Regions from separate parts of the Mesorhizobium sp. WSM3879 genome, predicted to be linked through region 2. Evidence: predicted binding sites of a transcription regulator. Region 2 holds the regulator's gene; each other region holds the start of a gene.
The links. Region 2 encodes PhoB, which activates phosphate uptake and scavenging genes when phosphate is short. Its sites were predicted from a motif close to TGTCATNNANCTGTCAT; they were not measured.

Region 1 (4,089 bases), on a different contig from region 2:
ATCGACATCGGCCGGCAGGCCATAGCGCAGGCCGTGCGCGTCCCAGCAGATGGCGAAGGCGCCGTCCGCTTCCGCCTCGGCGAAGGCGGCGTCGGCCAGCGTATCGTGGTCCTCGCTGGCGGAGTCGCTCGGACGGGTGATGACGCGGCGGACGAACTCCAGCCGCGTCTCGCCGGCAAAATGCGCCCTGGCGTAGCCGATCACCGTGTCCTTGCCGGCGCCGCTCGGCCCGACCACCGCGACGAAGACGCCGTTGCGGATCGGAAGGGTCTCGGTGAGCTCTCGTTCGATCAGCGCAGAAACCATCATGCGACGCGCCTGCCCTGACGCCAGACGTTGCGCACGACCGGCACATGCTGGTCGACGCGCACGCGCACGAGGTCGGCGCGCCGGCCGGGCTCGATGACACCGCGATCGCTAAGGCCGACCGCTTCCGCCGGGTTCTTCGAGACCATGGCGACCGCCTGCGGCAGCGAAATGCCTTCCACGACATCGCCGAGGAAGAAGGCGGACTGAATCAGGCTGAAGGGGATATAGTCGGACGACAGGATGTCGAGCAAACCGTCGCCGGCAAGCGAGCGCGCCGACACATTGCCCGAATGCGAGGAGCCGCGCATGACGTTGGGCGCGCCCATCAGCACGCCGAGGCCTGCCGCCTTCGAGGCCCTCGCCGCCTCCTCGGTGGTCGGGAATTCGGCAACGCGCACGCCCTGCTCCACCGCCTCGTCGACATGGCCGGCCGTCGCATCGTCGTGGCTGGCAAGCACGATGCCGCGCTCGCGGCAGGCGGCGGAAATGAAGACGCGGTTCGGCCCGGAATTCTTGGCCGATTCCGCCATACGCTTCTCGCAGAATTTCTGGAAGTCGCGGTCGGTGAGCTTCAGCTTGCGCTGGTAATAATAGGCGTAGGTCTCGAGATCGACGAACTGGCGCTGGCCCGGCGCATGGTCCATCAGCGAGGCGAGCTTCACCCTGTCGTCGGTCTCGAAATTGGCGAAGGCCTCGAGGCAATCCGGCGCCGAGACCTCGCACCGCAGATGGATGAAGTGGTCGGCCCTGAGCCGATCCTGGCGCACGCTGTCCTCGATCGCATCGGCGAGCTTGCGCACGTCGTCGGACTTCAGGTCGGCATCCTCGTCCATGCCGACACGCAAGGCGTCGAGCACCGTGGTGATGCCGGCGGTCGCCACCTGCGCATCGTGGGCGAGCACGGCGGCGATCGGGTTCCAGCGCACTTTCGGACGCGGCGCGTAATGGCCTTCGAGGTGATCGGTGTGCAGCTCGACGAGACCCGGGATGATGTAGTCGCCGCCCATGTCCTCGCCGGTGCGGGCCGCACCCGGCTCGATCGCGGCGATCAGCCCATCGCGCAGCAGCAGCGAGCCCGCGACGATCTCGTCGGGCAGCACGATGCGGGCATTGTTCAAAACGATCTCGGCGGTCATTTCAGCAGTCCTATCTCAGGCGGGGCGGACATCAGGCGGTTTTTCTGGCCGGGCCGCGTCCAAGCACGTGGTGCGAGAGCACCATGAAGGGCGCGCCCGGTTCGGTTTCGACGAACAGCGTCAGCGCATCCACCGGCACCGGACGCTGCAGAACATCCGCGAACAGGCTGTCGATTGCAGCGCGAAGGCGCGGGCTTTCCTGTGGCCCGACCCGTCCGGAGAGCGTCATGTGGAAGCGGAATGTCTCGAAGACGTAGGGATAACCCCACTGGCAGAGGTTGCGAAACTCATCCGGCTTCAGCGAGTCTGGACTGCGGCGCTCGATCTCGGCCTCGGTCAGCGGCGCGCGGAAACGGTCGAAGGCGCGCACGACCTCGCCGGCGAAATTGTTGAGCGGCTCGAAAGGACTTTCCGGCACCAGCGCGAAAAAGCCGTCGATCTGGCCGACGACCAGACGCGGGATGACGACTGGTGGCGTGGCCTCGGCGAAATCGTCGAGCGCCGCCCGCAGCGAGGCTTCCGTTTCGCTCGGCGCCAGCCGGAACGGCGCCTTCAGCGTCGCGTGGAAGCCATAGCGCCGTGCCGAGGCGGTGTGGAAGGCAACTTCCGCCGCCGACAGGTCACCCACACCCTCGACCGGCCGCGTCGGCGCGCCGAACGGGTCGCGCCCCAGCCAGTTGGCGGCGATCCGCGCCAGCGGCTCATCCTGCCTCGGGGTAAAGTAAATGGCATAGCGCATCGAAAATCCTCGTCAGACCGCTGCCATAGGTGATTTCCATGACGGATTGACGAAGCTTTCATGGGTTTTCGAAGGCAACCCAGGCTCCGGCGGTCCTTAGCCGACGATTTTCCCGAACTGGACCAACAGGTTGAGGGCGATGAAAAATCTCACGCCTTCATCAGCCACTCATGCTCAGCGGCGTTGTGGAATTTCCACGTCCGCTTCGGGCCGGCCATGACGTTGAGATAATAGAGATCATAGCCGTGGCAGGCCGCACACGGGTGGTAGCCCTTGGGCACCAGCACGACATCGCCGTCCTCGATCGCCATCGCCTCGTCCAGGTCGCGCACGCCATTTCTGTCGGCGTCGGTGTAGACGCGCTGGAAGGCGAAACCCTGCGGCGGGTTGAGGCGGTGATAATAGGTCTCCTCGAGATAGGACTCGGCCGGCAGATTGTCCTGGTCGTGTTTGTGCGGCGGATAGCTGGAGGTATGGCCGCCGGGCGTGATGACCTCGACCACCAGCAGCGAGTCGGCCGGCTTGCCCTCGGGCAGGATGTTGGTGACGTAGCGGGTGTTGGTGCCCTTGCCGCGCACTTCCTGACCGAGATCGTCGGGCGCAATGACGCGGGCGGGCAGGCCGCCGCCAAGACCGGGCGCCGAGCAGACGGCAAGCTCCAGTTCGGTGTCGGCGGTCACCGACCAGTCGGAGCCTTGCGGCACATAGACCGACCAGGGTTTGCCCTTGAAGGGCGACATGCGCTTGCCGAGCAGGCCGAGATCCTTGCCGCCGGCCGCAGCCTTGCCCTTGCCGGTGACCAACACCAGGCAGACCTCGCGCTCGCCCGTCTCGCCGGCGGCCGTCTCGCCCGGCCGCAACCGGTGGAGATCGAAACCCACGTAAGTCCAGCCCGCGCTTTGCGGGGTGACGTGGGCGACGTGGCCGTGGCCCTTGTCGGCCTTGACGAGCAGTTTCGACATTTTTGTCTCCTGGGTCATTCCTTCGGCTCGGCCGGAGGCTTGGGCTCCTCGGCCGGCTTGTAGAGGTAGAAGAACTGCCACACCGCGTAACCGGCGAAGCCGAGCGCGATTACACCCCAGAACGGCGTGCCGGAGGCGAATTCGATCACCGACCAGATTAGGCAGACGGCAACGACGGCAATGCGCCGCCACAGCGGTCGGAAGAAGGGGTGCTCATAGTCTTTCATCGCGCCAATCCGGGACTTGTCCAAACGCATCAGATAGACCGAGCGGCCGGACGAATCCACCGTTTACGCCGGGAAGCCCTGCGTCTCCACCGTATAACCGGCGGCCGTCATCACCCGCATCAGCTCCTTGTGGCCGACCTCAGCCATCCTCAGCGGCGGGTTCTTTTTCGGATCCTGCTCGGCCTCGACCACGAACCAGCCTTCATAGCCGTAGTCGGCGAAGCGCTGGACGATCGCGCCGAAATCGAGCGAGCCGTCGCCGGGCACGGTGAAGGCGCCGAGCGCGACGGCATCGAGGAAGGACTGCTTCGTGCGGTCGAGCCCGTCGATCACGTTCATGCGCACGTCCTTCACATGGACGTGGTTGATGCGCTTGTGGTGGTTGTCGATGGCGCGCAACACATCGCCGCCGGCGAAGGCGAGATGGCCGGCATCGAGCAGCAGCGGGATGCCCTCGCCGGAATGATGCATGAAGGAATCGAGTTCCGGCTCGGTCTCGACCACGGCCGCCATGTGATGATGGTAGGAAAGCGGCATACCCTGGTCGGCGCACCATTCGCCGAATTCGGTGACGCGTCGGCCATAGGCCTTCATCTCGTCGCCGGAAAGCCGTGGCTTGGTGGCAAGAGGCTTGGAGCGGTCGCCCTGGATGGAGCGGCCGACCTCGCCATAGACGATGCAAGGCGCGTTGACCGCCTTGAACAAGTCGATCATCG
Region 2 (4,089 bases):
GCTCGATCCGCTCTCGACCGCCAAGATCGAGGAGCTGATCGACGAGCTGCAGGCCGACTACACGATCGTGATCGTCACCCACAACATGCAGCAGGCGGCGCGCGTGTCGCGGCAGACGGCGTTCATGTATCTCGGCGAGCTGATCGAATTCGACCGGACCGAGAAGATCTTCACCTCGCCCCGCGAGAAGCGCACGCAGGACTACATCACCGGCCGCTTCGGCTGAGTTCATACGAGGACATAACCATGGCCCATACGGTCGCTTCCTTCGACGAGGATCTGAGGCAGATCAGCCAGCTCATCCGCGACATGGGCGATCTTGCCGGCTCGATGGTCGGCGCGTCGACCAAGGCTCTGCTGAATTCCGACAACGCGCTGGCGCAGCGCGTGGTCTCCGACGATGCCATCATGGACGCGCGCCAGCGCGAGCTCGACGATCGCGCCATCACGCTGATTGCCAAACGCCAGCCGATGGCCGACGACCTGCGCAGCGTCGTTGGCGCCATCCGCATGGCCGGCGATCTCGAGCGCATCGGCGACCTTGCCAAGAACATCGCCAAGCGCGTCGGCTCGGTCGGCATCAGCGCCGCGCCGCGCGACCTTTCGCACTCCATCGACTCGATGGCGCAGCTGGTGCTGATCCAGGTCCAGGGCGTGATCGAGGAATACGCGACCGGCGACGCCACGGCGCTCGCCAAGCTCCGCAACGACGACGAGCGCATCGACGTCAAATACACCTCCGTCTTCCGCGAGCTCCTGACCTACATGATGGAGGATCCGCGCAACATCACGGCTTGCACGCATCTGTTGTTCTGCGCCAAGAATCTGGAGCGCATCGGCGATCACGTCACCAACATCGCCGAGAACGCCTACTATGTGCTGACCGGCACGCAATTGCCCGCGAATCGTCCTAAGCAGGACGAGACGGCGATGTCGGCGCCGGCGGCCTGACAGCGAAGGTGCCTGCTAAATGATCGCGCCACGCATCATGGTGGTGGAGGACGAGGAGCCGCTGGGGGTGCTGCTCCGCTACAACCTCGAATCCGAGGGCTATCAGGTCGAGGTGGTGACGCGCGGCGACGAGGCCGAGATCCGCCTGCAGGAGAATGTGCCCGACCTGCTGGTGCTCGACTGGATGGTGCCGGCGGTGTCCGGCATCGAGCTTTGCCGGCGCCTCAGGATGCGGCCCGAGACCGAACGCCTGCCGATCATCATGCTGACGGCGCGCGGCGAGGAAAGCGACAGGGTGCGCGGCCTCTCGACGGGCGCCGACGACTATCTGGTCAAGCCGTTCTCGACACCGGAGTTCATGGCCAGGGTCAAGGCGCTGCTGCGCCGCGCCAAGCCGGAGGTGCTGTCCAGCGTGCTCAAGGTCGGTGACATCGTCCTCGACCGCGAATCGCACCGCGTCTACCGCAAGAAGAGCGAGATCAGGCTCGGTCCGACCGAGTTCCGGCTGCTGGAATTCATGATGCGGCATCCCGGCCGGGTGTTCTCGCGCAGCCAGCTGCTCGACAATGTCTGGGGCGAGACGATCTATATCGACGAGCGCACCGTGGACGTGCATGTCGGACGCCTGCGCAAGGCGGTCAACAACGGCCGGATGCCCGATGTGATCCGCACCATTCGCGGGGCGGGCTATGCGATCAAGGAAGACTAGATCCTCGGCTCGATGTTCTGACGGGTTCGGCAATTCCGGGATCTGCGTTGGTGGGTAGCCGAGACGCCTGTGCTTCGTCATCCACGGGCGGAGGGAGCTCCGCTCCTGCTCCGCCCTGGAATGACGAAGCTGCGGGGGGCTTCACTAATCTCCGGCGTCTGCAGGATGCTCGGAAGCTAACGATCGCTCTCGAAGCTGCTCAGGCTACGTTCTTGCCCGCTCTTGCCTGCACGCCCGAGGCGAAAATCTCCTGGTCGACGAAGGTCAGCGCGCGCACGGCGCAGCCTTCGCGGATCAGCGGCAATTCGTTCGGCTCGGTATCGAAGGAGATCGAATTTGAATGCTGGCCGCCGGCGGTCTGGGCGATCGCCTCGCGCAGCGCCGGCTCGATCAGGTCGAAGGCGGCGGCGCTGACGCCGACCATGGCGACCGGCGCCGGGTCGATCAGCGCGAACAGGCTGCCAAGGCCGAAGCCCAGCGCCTCCCCGGCCCGGCGATAGGCCTCGCGCTCCGGGCCATCTGTCTCGCGCGCCTTGGCGGCGAGCGCCCGCATGTCGGCGTCGCCGACATCGATCGGCTCGGCGTCCTCGCTCATCTTCATGGCGCTGCGCCAGATGGCGTAGTTGCCGGCATAGGCCTCGACGCAGCCGCGGCGTCCGCAACGGCAGAGCGCGCCGCTCGGACGATGGATCATGTGGCCGAACTCGCCGCCGGACGAATGTGTGCCGGTGAACAGCTCGCCCTTCAGCACCAGGCCCATGCCGATGCCGTGCGAGAGCAGAATGGCGATGAAATTGTCGCGATAGCGGTGGGGATCGCGCCACTGCAGCGCCACAGCCATCATGTTGCAGTCGTTTTCCATGGTGGCCGGAATGCCGAATTCCTTTTCCAGGATGTCGGCGAAGGGAATGTCGGTCAGCGGCGTGATCGGCGACCACAGCATGGCGCGGGCATGGGAATCGGTGATGCCCTGGATGCCCATGGCGATGCGGGCGACGCTGCCGACGTCGAGGTCCGGATCGTCCAGCCGGCGCCGCACGATCGCCAAGCATTCGCCGATCAGCTCGTCGCGCGGCATGGTGAGCGTATCGAGGCGGCGCTGCTCCTCGGCGATGACCTGGCCCGCATAATCGATAACGGCGACCGAGAGGAAATTGAGCGACAGCACCACTGTCACCACCGCCGCCGCCTCCGGCTTGAGCGCGAGGCCCACCTGTGGCCGGCCGCGCTTCAGAGACGCGGTCTCGCTCGGCTTGCTCTCGGCCAGGATGCCTTCCTGGATCAGGTCGGAAGAGATCGCCGAAATGGTCGAATGGCTGAGCCCGGTGGTCGCGGCGATTTCCGTGCGCGACGGCTGGCCGGCCCGGCGCACGGCCGAGAGCACCATGGCGCGGTTGCGCCGGCGCAGGTCGTCGTGGCGGATTCCGACCGACATTTTGTCTCCTCCCAGTCAGCGCGGCCTCTCGATCATGCACAGGACTCGGCGACGCACCAGATTGGTTCAGTCCCGGACGCCGGCACCCGAACCGTCCTGGTTTTTTAAAATATTCGGTGGACGCGGTCTGCGCTTCCTCCGAACTGTTCCGCGATAGTGGCAGAAGCGGTCGGCACTGTCATTATTTATTGCGGGTCTCGAAAAAAAGTACGCGACACCTCAAAAACCGTCAGAATTGCAGTTGACAGCGCTTTAGCGTTCGATCAGTATTTTTTCGAGGCTCGAAAAAAAGCCTCTACATGGCCTTCGGGCCAGTCTGGGTCGCGCCGCGAGGGGCGCAGGGAGGATATCATGAAGAGATTCGCAGCCGCCATTCTGGCGGGCGTCGCCATGTCGTTGACGTTGGCGTCGGTCGCCGAGGCGAAGGACAAGGTGATCGGCGTTTCGTGGTCCAATTTCCAGGAAGAGCGCTGGAAGACCGACGAAGCGGCGATGAAGAAGGCGATCGAGGCCGCCGGCGACAAGTACATATCCGCCGACGCACAGTCCAATCCAGGCAAGCAGCTGACCGACGTCGAAAGCCTGATCTCGCAGGGCGCGAATGCGTTGATAATCCTGGCGCAGGACGCCTCGGCGATCGGACCGGCGGTGCAGAAGGCACTCGACGAAGGCATTCCGGTCGTCGGCTACGACCGCCTGATCGAGAACAAGGACGTGTTTTATCTGACCTTCGACAACAAGGAAGTCGGCCGCATGCAGGCCCGCGAGGTGTTCAAGGCCAAGCCCGAGGGCAATTACGTCTTCATCAAGGGCTCGGGCGCCGACCCGAACGCCGATTTCCTGTTCTCCGGCTCGATGGAAGTGCTGAAGGAAGCCATCGACAGCGGCAAGATCAAGAATGTCGGCGAGGCCTATACCGATGGCTGGCTTCCCGCCAATGCGCAGAAGAACATGGAGCAGTTCCTGACCGCCAACGACAACAAGGTCGACGCGG
Region 3 (4,089 bases), on a different contig from region 2:
GCGAGGCAGTCGGCACCGCCGGCCTGCTCAAGGGCGACAAGAAGACCTATTATATCGACCACGCGAATTCCGATGAAGCCGTGCGCGAGGCCGAGCAGGATCTGGCCGAAGGCGCCGACATGCTGATGGTGAAGCCGGGGCTGCCCTATCTCGACATCATCCGGCGGCTGAAGGACGAGTTCCAGATGCCGACCTTCGCCTACCAGGTGTCGGGCGAATATTCGATGATCAAGGCGGCCAGCGCCAATGGCTGGATCGACGGCGAAAAGGCGATGGTGGAATCGCTTCTCGCCCTCAAGCGAGCCGGCTGCGACGGCGTCCTCACCTATTTCGCGCCGACCGTAGCGGAGATGCTGAGGGGCTAGGCCCAGGCGAAATCTTAAATTCTCGCAGCGTCACCTGGGCGCCGCCCGACGAGACGATCGCTCGCCGGAAAATTCCGCTTGCATTATGCAACCAGTTAAGTTACCCCATGACTGCTTGCAAAATACAACTAGTTCACGAGGCGATCATGTCAAAGCTGCGCGTCAACGCTTTTACCCTGTCGCTGGACGGCTACGGCGCCGGCCCCGATCAGACTCTCGAAAACCCGCTCGGCGTCGGCGGCGAAGGACTGCATAAATGGATGATCGGCACGCGCACCTTTCGTGAGATGGTGATCGGCAAAGAGGGCGGGACCAAGGGCATCGACGACAGCTTCGCCGTGCGCAGTTTCGAGAATGTCGGCGCCTGGATCCTCGGCCGCAACATGTTCGGGCCGGTCCGCGGCGAATGGCCGGACGAGAGCTGGAAAGGCTGGTGGGGCGACAACCCGCCCTATCACGTGCCGGTCTTCGTGCTCACCCATCACAAGCGGGCGCCGATCTTAATGGAAGGCGGCACGACGTTTTACTTCGTCACCGACGGCATCCATTCGGCGCTCGAACAGGCAAAGGCGGCCGCCAAGGACAAGGATGTGCGGGTCGGCGGCGGCGTTGCCACGATCCGGCAATATCTGAAGGAAAGCCTGATCGACGAGATGCATCTCGCGATCTCGCCAATCCTGCTCGGCTCCGGCGAGCATCTTTTCGCTGGACTGGACATGCCGAAGCTCGGCTACCGCTGCACCAGCCAGGTCGCGACCGCCGACGCGACGCATGTGATGATCGGGCGGGCGTAAGCTCGGCTCCCCCTTCTTCCTCTGTGGGAAATGGCGAAGTGCTCAATACTTCGCCGGCACATAAAGCTCGCGCGGCAGCACCTGGCGCTCGTAGGACGGGTTGAAGACGCGCTCCGGCAGCGTGATCTCCTCATGCGGCACGTCTTCGTAAGGCATTTGCTGCAGCAGGTGATCGATGCAGTTCAGTCGGGCCCGCTTCTTGTCGTTGCCTTCGACAATGAACCAGGGTGCTTCCTTGATGTTGGTACGGGCGAAGGTCTCTTCCTTGGCTTTGGTGTATTGTTCCCAGCGCACGCGCGACTGCAGGTCCATCGGCGACAGCTTCCACTGCTTCATCGGATCGTGGATGCGCATCAAAAAGCGCATCTGCTGCTCCTCGTCGGTAATCGAGAACCAGTATTTCACCAGCGTGATGCCGGAGCGCACCAGCATGCGTTCGAATTCCGGCACGTCGCGGAAAAAGTCTTCGACCTGATCCGCATTAGCAAAGCCCATCACCCGCTCGACGCCCGATCGGTTGTACCAGGAGCGGTCGAACAGCACGATCTCGCCGCCCGCCGGCAGATGCGGCACGTAGCGCTGGAAATACCATTGCGATCTTTCACGCTCGGTCGGCGCAGGCAGCGCGACGACGCGGCATATGCGCGGGTTGAGGCGCTGGGTGATGCGCTTGATGACGCCGCCCTTGCCGGCCGAGTCGCGTCCCTCGAAGATCACCACCAGCTTCTTCTTGTGGTAGGCAACCCAGGACTGCAGCTTGATGAGCTCCGACTGCAGCCGCAGCAGCTCGCGGAAATAGGTAATTCGCTCGATGGAGGGCGGATGCGACTTCTTGTAGATCCTGGCGATCTCGAGCGAGAGCGCGGGTTCGGAAATCTCCAGCTCGTAGTCCTCGTCGAGCGTGTCCTCGAGTTCGGCTTCCAGCCAATCCTTGGCTCCGGAATTCGTCTTGACCTCGTTCATTGCGCAGCTCCTGCCTGTCAGCCACTTTCGCCTCGGATGCGCTCCGGCCGCGGCCGGAAGCACAACTCCGTAAGCCGACTGAGATACAGACGCGCAATGACGGTTTTATTGCGAGCAGGAGCCGGCAACGCTGGACCAGCCGATATGTGATCGGCCCGTATCGATGGCGGGGCGACAAGCCGCCCGAATTGTCCTACAAATACACCTCGCGTCTTCCGGCGCCCGCGACGGCGCGCCTCTTCAAAACAAATCGCAAGGACCTGACATGGAATACCGCACGCTTGGCCGTTCCGGACTGAAGGTTTCGACATTGACCCTTGGCACGATGACCTTCGGCGGGACGGGCCCGTTCGCCGCCGTCGGCAAATCCGATCTCTCGGAGGCGAGCCGCATCGTTGATACCTGCATCGATGCCGGCATCAATCTCATCGACACCGCCAACGTGTATTCGAACGGCCTGTCGGAGGAGATCGTCGGCGAGGCGCTCGGCGGCAAGCGCAAGAACGATGTGCTCATCGCCTCCAAGGCGCGCATGCGGATCGGAAACGGCCCCAACGACGAAGGCCTGTCGCGCCATCACCTGATCCGGGAATGCGAGCGGAGCCTGAAGCGGCTCAAGACCGACGTCATCGACATCTATTTCCTGCATGAGTGGGATGGGGTCACGCCGCTGGAGGAAACGATCGCTGCGTTCGACACTTTGGTCAGCCAGGGCAAGGTCCGTTATGTCGGCTGTTCCAATTATTCGGGCTGGCAGGTGATGAAGGCGCTCTCGATCAGCGACAGCCATCATCAGCCGCGCTTCGTCACGCAGCAGATCCACTACACGCTTGAAGCGCGCGAGGCGGAGTACGAGTTGCTGCCGATCTCGGTCGACCAGGGTCTTGGCGTGCTGGTGTGGAGCCCGCTGGCCGGCGGCCTGCTGTCGGGCAAATACCGCCGCGACAGCCCGACGGCCCGCCAGCTTGGCGGCTGGTCCGAACCGCCGATCCGCGACGAGGACAGGTTGTGGCGGATCGTCGACGTTCTGGTCGAAATCGGCAAGGCGCGCGGCGTTTCGGCGGCACAGGTGGCGCTTGCCTGGCTGCTCGGCCGCCCGGCCGTTTCTTCGCTGGTGATCGGCGCCCGCAACGAAGCCCAGCTCAAGGACAACCTCGCCGCGGCCAGCCTGACGCTGTCCCTGGACGAGCGCCTGCGCCTCGACGACGTCAGCCGGCCGCCGGTGCTTTATCCCTACTGGCACCAGCAGCTCACCGCCAAGAACCGGTTCGGCCCCGCCGACCTGGTGCTCGACCGCAGCGATATCTGAGAATTCGCGCCGTGCTCCGCGCCCGAAAACGCGCGGAGGTCAGCCGGCGATAAAACGCCAGACCTCCGGGTCGGGTTCGATCTGGCCGCTGAGCACGAAATATTTGTAGAGGACGAGCAGCGATACCGCCCGCTCGTCCTTTTCGTTGCTGAACCGGCGGCAATAGGCGTTGGCCGCCGTTATGATGCGTTGGGCTTCCGCCGGGTGCTTTTCGAAATAGGCGATCTTGTCGGCGACGTCCGAAAAATCCGACGCCAGAGGCACGTAGTGGACATCGGCCTCGAGCTCAGCCTCGGCGAACCAGGTTTCGTAGGTCGGCGGCGGCATCAGGCAGAGCGAATTCGAGCTCATGATCCACTTGAGGTTCGTCGCCACGTCATTGCCTTCGAGCGAGACGATGTAGCGGAACTGCCGCTGCTGCGCGATCGTGAGATACGGCTTGCGATAGTTCTCCGGGGCGCTTGGCTTGGGCGAGCCGGCATCGCAAGATGGCAGGTCGCGCACGGCATCGACAAACCGTTTGCGGATCGGATTGTTGAAATGACCGCGCCAGACCGCCATCGGGCGCTTGTCGGCGAAGGACAGATTGTCCTTTGGCATGTTGAAATGGCGGAACTTGTCGAGCTTCATGATCACGGCGTTGCCGTTGTCGTTACGG

Region 1: CK218_RS06765 (DUF1045 domain-containing protein) is a predicted target of PhoB. The motif match lies at 2,223-2,239, and genes of this name have one in related genera.
Region 3: ppk2 (polyphosphate kinase 2) is a predicted target of PhoB. The motif match lies at 2,219-2,235, and genes of this name have one in related genera.

Annotation. Positions count from the first base shown of each region.
Region 1 covers NZ_NSFZ01000003.1:45,773-49,861, forward strand. Annotated here, with positions in the region: gene phnN (phosphonate metabolism protein/1,5-bisphosphokinase (PRPP-forming) PhnN) at 1-309, opposite strand, end outside; gene CK218_RS06760 (alpha-D-ribose 1-methylphosphonate 5-triphosphate diphosphatase) at 306-1,445, opposite strand; gene CK218_RS06765 (DUF1045 domain-containing protein) at 1,477-2,184, opposite strand; gene iolB (5-deoxy-glucuronate isomerase) at 2,334-3,146, opposite strand; gene CK218_RS06775 (hypothetical protein) at 3,161-3,373, opposite strand; gene iolE (myo-inosose-2 dehydratase) at 3,437-4,089, opposite strand, start outside.
Region 2 covers NZ_NSFZ01000007.1:151,943-156,031, forward strand. Annotated here, with positions in the region: gene pstB (phosphate ABC transporter ATP-binding protein PstB) at 1-226, shown strand, start outside; gene phoU (phosphate signaling complex protein PhoU) at 247-951, shown strand; gene phoB (phosphate regulon transcriptional regulator PhoB) at 971-1,660, shown strand; gene CK218_RS17650 (ROK family transcriptional regulator) at 1,860-3,095, opposite strand; gene xylF (D-xylose ABC transporter substrate-binding protein) at 3,447-4,089, shown strand, end outside.
Region 3 covers NZ_NSFZ01000008.1:127,971-132,059, forward strand. Annotated here, with positions in the region: gene hemB (porphobilinogen synthase) at 1-365, shown strand, start outside; gene CK218_RS19245 (dihydrofolate reductase family protein) at 512-1,159, shown strand; gene ppk2 (polyphosphate kinase 2) at 1,202-2,122, opposite strand; gene CK218_RS19255 (aldo/keto reductase) at 2,388-3,431, shown strand; gene CK218_RS19260 (glycosyl transferase family 90) at 3,471-4,089, opposite strand, start outside.